3 regions of the Rhizobium sp. BK289 genome follow, and region 2 is predicted to be linked to each of the others. Evidence: predicted binding sites of a transcription regulator. Region 2 holds the regulator's gene; each other region holds the start of a gene.
The links. The regulator LexA, encoded in region 2, represses DNA repair genes until DNA is damaged. The targets are predictions, from matches to a motif close to TGTTCNNNNTGTGTTCNG.
Positions count from the first base shown of each region.

Region 1: the regulator LexA is predicted to act here: its motif matches at 1,436-1,453, upstream of recA (recombinase RecA).
Region 3: the regulator LexA is predicted to act here: its motif matches at 948-965, upstream of FHT84_RS17305 (PA0069 family radical SAM protein).

Region 1 covers NZ_JACHZO010000002.1:131,085-133,358, forward strand. Annotated here, with positions in the region: gene alaS (alanine--tRNA ligase) at 1-50, opposite strand, end outside; gene recA (recombinase RecA) at 224-1,309, opposite strand; gene FHT84_RS04425 (carbohydrate kinase family protein) at 1,549-2,274, shown strand, end outside.
Region 2 covers NZ_JACHZO010000009.1:144,484-146,757, reverse strand. Annotated here, with positions in the region: gene FHT84_RS19000 (ComEC/Rec2 family competence protein) at 1-815, shown strand, start outside; gene lexA (transcriptional repressor LexA) at 962-1,684, opposite strand; gene FHT84_RS18990 (VOC family protein) at 2,110-2,274, shown strand, end outside.
Region 3 covers NZ_JACHZO010000008.1:162,221-164,494, reverse strand. Annotated here, with positions in the region: gene FHT84_RS17315 (hypothetical protein) at 1-97, opposite strand, end outside; gene FHT84_RS17310 (glycosyl transferase) at 276-794, opposite strand; gene FHT84_RS17305 (PA0069 family radical SAM protein) at 1,035-2,192, shown strand.

The sequences.
Region 1 (2,274 bases), on a different contig from region 2:
TTCTTAAAATAGTCGAGGAAGGTCGACCGGATTTCATTCACACCGCTCATATGGGGCCCTTCAGTCCTGCGCTCAGCAACTTGCATCAAAGTCAGTGGCTTTTATCGTCCGCTCCCGGCGCTGTCCAGCCGCACGAACAAAACCGGCCGCACATCCCTTGGACAATACGGCCGGTTTCGAATTTTAGTCTCGGTCTTGGATGGGAAATTGCTCCCGAAAATCCTTATTCGCCGGAGGCGTCGCCATCGTCGGCATCGGGGCCGCCATTCTGCAGGAAGCGATCGGCGATCAGGCCGGCATTCTGGCGTAGCGACAATTCAATCTCGCGGGCGAGATCCGGATTGTCACGCAGGAAGAGCTTCGCGTTTTCGCGGCCCTGGCCGAGGCGCTGGCTGTTATAGGAGAACCAGGCACCGGACTTTTCGACGATACCGGCCTTGACGCCGAGATCGACCAGTTCGCCAGTCTTGGAAACGCCTTCGCCATACATGATGTCGAACTCGACCTGCTTGAAGGGTGGCGCCATCTTGTTCTTGACGACCTTGACGCGGGTCTGGTTACCGATCACTTCCTCGCGCTCCTTGACGGCGCCGATGCGGCGGATGTCGAGGCGAACCGAGGCGTAGAACTTCAGCGCGTTACCGCCCGTCGTCGTTTCCGGCGAGCCGAACATGACGCCGATCTTCATGCGGATCTGGTTGATGAAGATCACCATGCAGTTGGACTTGGAGATCGAAGCCGTGAGCTTGCGCAGCGCCTGACTCATCAGACGGGCCTGCAGACCCGGCAGGCTGTCGCCCATCTCGCCTTCGATTTCGGCACGCGGCGTCAATGCCGCAACGGAGTCGACGACGAGAACGTCGATCGCACCGGAGCGCACCAGCGTGTCGGTGATTTCGAGCGCCTGCTCGCCGGTATCGGGCTGCGAAATCAGCAGGTTTTGCAAGTCGACGCCGAGCTTGCGGGCATAGACCGGATCGAGCGCATGTTCCGCGTCCACAAAGGCGCAGATGCCGCCCTTCTTCTGGGCCTCTGCAATGGTCTGCAGCGCCAGCGTCGTCTTACCCGAGCTTTCCGGCCCGTAGATTTCGATGATGCGCCCCTTCGGCAAGCCGCCAATGCCGAGAGCGATATCGAGGCTCAAAGAGCCAGTGGAAACCGTTTCGATTTCGACCACGTTCTCGTTAGAGCCGAGCTTCATGATCGAGCCCTTGCCGAACGACCGCTCAATTTGAGAGAGTGCCGCTTCAAGTGCCTTGCTTTTATCCACCGATTTGTCCTCTACAAGCCGCAAAGAATTCTGAGACATCCGATCCACCTTTAGGTTATTGAAGCCGCTCTAGCAATGTCGCCGCCGATGAGAATTGTGTACTCGATTTGTTCTCATATCGCAAGGCCACAACAAGCAATTGAAAGAAAAAGGTAAAATGAATTCCGTTCTATTTTTGTTTTCTTCTTTCTTCCCAGGCACTTGCATGACCGAGGCGGTGAATTGCCAGATGTTACCGACCCGTCCGATTCGTCCTTTCGACCGCTGAGGAAAACCATATGGCGAAGAAGATTCTCGTTCTCGGCGGCGCCCATATCGACCGGCGCGGCCGTATCTTCGGCGAGACCGCACCCGGCGCCAGCAACCCCGGCGCCTGGTTCGAGGAACCCGGCGGCGGCGGTTTCAATGCGGCCCGGAATCTCGCCCGCCTGGGCTTCGACGTAAAGCTGATCTCGCCGCGCGGCGGCGACCCTTCGGGCGAAATGGTGGCGGAAGCGGCAAGCCATGCCGGCATCGACGACAAGCCCTTCGTCTTCCTCGATCGCAAGACGCCGAGCTATACGGCGATCCTCGAACGCGACGGCAATCTGGTCATCGCGCTTGCCGACATGGAACTCTATAAGCTGTTCGTCCCGAGGCGTCTGGCGATTCGCGCCGTGCGCGACGCTTTCGAAGAAACCGACCTTGTTCTCTGCGACGCCAATCTGCCGGCGGAGACCTTGGCCGCAATCGCAGCAAGGGCTGCCGCCTGCGGCAAGCCCGTCGCGGCAATCGCGATCTCGCCGGCGAAAGTCGTGCGGCTGAAGCAGAGCCTTGCCGGCATCGACCATCTCTTCCTTAATGAAGCCGAGGCCGCCGCGCTGACCGAAAGCCGGCCTGAAGATCCACTCGAATGGGTGAGCGGATTGCGCGCCCTTGGCTTGCGCAATGGCGTCATCACCCGCGGCAGGTGGCCGCTGATCGCATTTTCCCGGGATGCCGTCGTCAGCCTGCAGCCACCTGTC
Region 2 (2,274 bases):
TTGCGGCCATGCCGGTCGTCTCCTTCATTGTCATGCCGTTCGGCATGGCCGCAATGCTGCTGATGCCTATCGGCCTGGACGGGCCGTTTTGGAACGTCACCGGCGAGGGACTGGAACTAGTCATCCTGATCGCCAAAACTGTGGCCGGTTGGGGAGGCGACATCACCTTCGGCCGCCAACCCGGCTGGCTGATGCCGACCTTCATTGCCGGCTTTCTGATCATGACCGTGCTGCGGACCCGGCTTCGCCATTTAGGCTTGCTGTTGCTGCTTTCATCCATCGGCGTGGCGGCATTCGGCTCAGGTGTGCCGAAGCCGGATCTGATGATTTCCGAAGATGGTGTCCTGGTTGCGTTGCGACAGGACGATATACTCGCCACAAATCGCGAAAGGCCGCAGGTCTTCATTTTCGAACAATGGCAGAAGGCGCTGGTCGCAACCGAACATCAGCCACCCACCATGCTCCCCGCTGATGACCGGCTTCCGCAGATCAATAAGACGACCGATCGCCGCCGCCGGTTAAGCAGGGAAGAGCAAAATGCAGTCCGCAAGGCGATGGAGGAGGCTCTGGATCGGACAATGCAGGGAAGTTTCGCCTGTCAGAAGGGCGCATGGTGCGTGGCGATGCTCGACAACGGCGCCATGTTGGTCACCATCGAAAATGCCGCCTATCTGCCGCCGGCTTGCGATACCGCAAACATCGTCGTCACGCCGATCCGGCTACGACTTGATTATTGCCGTTCCGGCCGCAATGCTCATAACCGGTGCGACATTGCGCAAAACCGGGTCCATCGAAATGACGCTCACGGCCGATAAGCCTATTGTCTCTGTCGCTTTCGAAAACCCTCAGCGACCATGGACCAGGCACCGAACCTATGATTGGCGCACCGGCAAATTCGGTACGCCACCTGCGCAGATATCACCCGTCAATGATAGTCCAACTGTTGGTGATAACTCGTCTGTCAATGATAGCGCCGAATAAGCCCTACAAGCTTGCCCTGGACCTTGACGCGATCCGGCCCGAAGATACGGGTTTCATAGGCCGGATTGGCGGCTTCCAATGCGATGGAAGCGCCCTTGCGGCGGAATCGCTTCAGCGTTGCCTCTTCGTCGTCGACGAGCGCAACGACGATATCACCGGGATTGGCTGTCGTCGAATTGCGGATGATGACCGTATCGCCATCGAAAATTCCGGCGTCGATCATCGAATCGCCCCTGACCTCCAGCGCATAATGCTCGCCGGAGCCGAGCATATCGGCGGGAACGGTAATGTCGTGCGTGTTGTTCTGAATGGCGGAAATCGGAACGCCGGCGGCGATGCGCCCCATGACCGGTACCGATGCGGAACTATTGTGCTCGTCGTTGGCAACCTTTGCCGGGGCTGGAGGCGCGACTGGCTGGGGTTTGCCGAGGCTGCCCTCGATAATGCTCGGTGAAAAGCCGCGTCGTGGCTGCAGGCTTGAATTATAGGCCTCCGGCAGCTTGATGACTTCGAGTGCCCGCGCCCGATTGGGCAGGCGGCGAATGAAGCCGCGCTCCTCGAGCGCGGTGATCAGACGGTGAATGCCGGATTTGGATGCCAGATCCAGTGCGTCCTTCATTTCGTCGAAAGATGGCGGGACACCGGATTCCTTCATTCGCTCGTGAATGAAGAGAAGCAGTTCCTGCTGCTTGCGCGTCAACATCGTCTTGGAACCCCAAATCAAGAAAATCGTCGTGAAACAAATCCAGAACGGACACTATATGTTCCATATGTGTTCTGCAAGTGCTTAAATTTCGGTAAAGCTTCGCGGAGCCTATCAAATATTTGCCGCCATCGACTGGATCGCTTGAAATTCCTTGCGAATTATATCCGCGCTAATTCATCGATAAATATGAGAAATGCCGCTTTGTTCGCCTTATGGACGATTCACCTCAATCCTGCTCTGCTCGTGTGCGAATGAAGACGGCGACTGGCACATAACTCGACCGCAGTTGAGAATCAGTGCGCTCGGGTTGCCGCAGTTGCGTCCGGCCCACGTTCTCCTGCGCTTTCACGGGCTTGGCTTTCGGCTTGAATTGAGCATTGTATGAGCGCAAATCTGCTTTTGCAGGCAAACAAGGGAGGACCATGACTTTGTCGCCGCATCCGCTGGATCATCTCGTGCTGCCGACCGTCAACATCGCTCTGGCGCGGGAGCGCCTGGGCAAGCTTGGCTTCACGGTCGCACCGGATGCGCGCCACCCCTTCGGCACTGAAAATGCCTGTGTGTTCCTTGCCGACAAGACCTATCTC
Region 3 (2,274 bases), on a different contig from region 2:
AAACCAGCATCGCCTGGGAACCTGCAACGCCGGGAAAAAGGATCGCACTTGACATGAGAGCCATGGACAAGAGGCGGTAAAGCATCGTGCGTTTCATGACGCACCTCCCTTCGCCGGTATCCCGGCGGACAAGGAGTGTGCCGCTGACCTGCTCCGCCGCATATCGGCATCTTCATGGTCGGCCGCCCGACGCGACACGCGTAAGGTGCCGCCACAGGAAAATTATCGCAGGTATTTGCAGCTTTTCAAATGAAATCTGGCTCGAAACCCACGTGCTATCGTGCCGCCCGCGCCACCCACGAGGGTATGAGCTCGCTTGAAAGGCTGCGGCCTTTGCGGCCTTTAGCGAATTCGGCCAGCCGCATGCCGGTTCTGGCAGCCGCGATGGCCTGAGCCTTCGACAAAAGCAATCCCAGTTCCAAAGGCTGCGTGCCCTTGCGAATGCGCTGAAGGAGGGGCCGGCGATAACCGCGCGACGCAGTGAAGCGTGCCGGGGCTTTGTTCAGGGAGACATATTCCGCGATCTCGTCGATCCAGCCCGCCTGCGGCCGGGCACCCGGCTCGACCAGCAGCAGCCAGTCACCGCGCGCCGAACGCAATATGTCCTTGATATCCCACTGCGAATAAAAACGGCATCCGGCGGCATCCGCCACTCGCGAAGTGCCGTCCCTGGAGCCGTGATCGAGCACGACGACATCGCAGACCAGCCCTTCGACCGCGCCTGCCACCAATGTCGCCAATGTCTGCGCCAGCTCGGGTTCGTGATCCTGGCATTCCATGATGACCGTCAACATTGCCCATTTATAAAGCGGCGCATAATTTATTGCCAGCACCTAACCCCCGGGCCGGAACGTTTAAGAAAACCCTGATGCACCACCTCGAAACCATGACACCTCCTTCACCAGCGCCTCGAACGCGTGAAGCGGAAGATGGTGATTCCGGATTTTTGTTCTTGCAATGTTCTCATTTGTCGGATAGGAATTTAATCATCTTAGACGCGGCATGCGATGGCATGAGCCGCCCTGGAGCTACCGATGAACGAGCAGTCCCTTGCAGGGCAGGCCGCATTCGCGCCTGCCAATACGGCAGACGTTGCCAACGCTTTGATCACCGAGGCCGGTCTCAGGGTCGACGCGGAGCGCCGGCGCGGACGCGGCGCCGGATTGAACCCGAGCGGCCGGTTCGAGCCGCAGCAGCGTGAGACCGTCGACGACGGCTGGCAGACATGGGAAGAGCTTCCACCCTTCAAGACCGAAGTACAGGTGGAAAAGCCGCGCACCGCGATCACGCGCAACGAATCCCCCGATATTTCCTTCGATCGTTCCATCAATCCCTATCGCGGTTGCGAGCATGGCTGCATCTACTGCTTCGCGCGGCCGACGCATGCCTATATGGGGCTGTCGGCGGGGCTGGATTTCGAATCGAAGCTGTTTGCCAAGCCGGATGCAGCCAAGCTTCTGGAGCGTGAATTGGCAAAGCCCGGCTACAAGCCCCGCGTCATTGCCATCGGCACCAATACTGACCCTTATCAACCGATCGAGAAGGAATGGCGGATCATGCGGCAGATCCTCGAAGTGCTGAATCGGGCAAACCACCCGGTTGCCATCGTCACCAAGTCGGCGCTGGTCATGCGCGATATCGATATTCTGAAGGACATGGCCGCCAAGAACCTGGTGCGGGTGGGAGTATCGGTGACGACGCTCGACCGGAAGCTCGCGCGCACCATGGAGCCGCGGGCAGCGACACCGCCGCGGCGGCTGGAAGCGATCCAGGCTCTGAACGAGGCCGGCATCCGCACCGCGATCATGGTGGCGCCGATCATTCCAGCGCTCAACGATCACGAAATCGAACGCATCCTCGACGCGGGCAAAGCGGCCGGCGCGCAGGAGGCAAGCTATGTCATTTTGCGGCTGCCGCTGGAAGTGAGCCCGCTCTTTCGCGACTGGCTGCTGCAGCATTATCCGGATCGCTATCGCCATGTGATGTCGCTGATCCGCTCGATGCGCGGCGGCAAGGATTATGATGCCGAATTCGGCAAGCGCATGAAGGGCGCTGGCCCCTATGCCTGGCAAATCAGCCGCCGCTTCGAAATGGCAACGCGCCGGCTCGAACTCACGCGTCGCAATATCGCGTTGCGCGATGACCTGTTCGTGCCGCCTGACGGCAGCGGTGTTCAGCTATCGTTGCTCTGATATTCCTTGCGGGTTTTCCCTGTACCCGCTGGAAAAGCCCCCGGTTCGCCGCCCTGATCCACCGGGGGCTTGCAGGAGATCG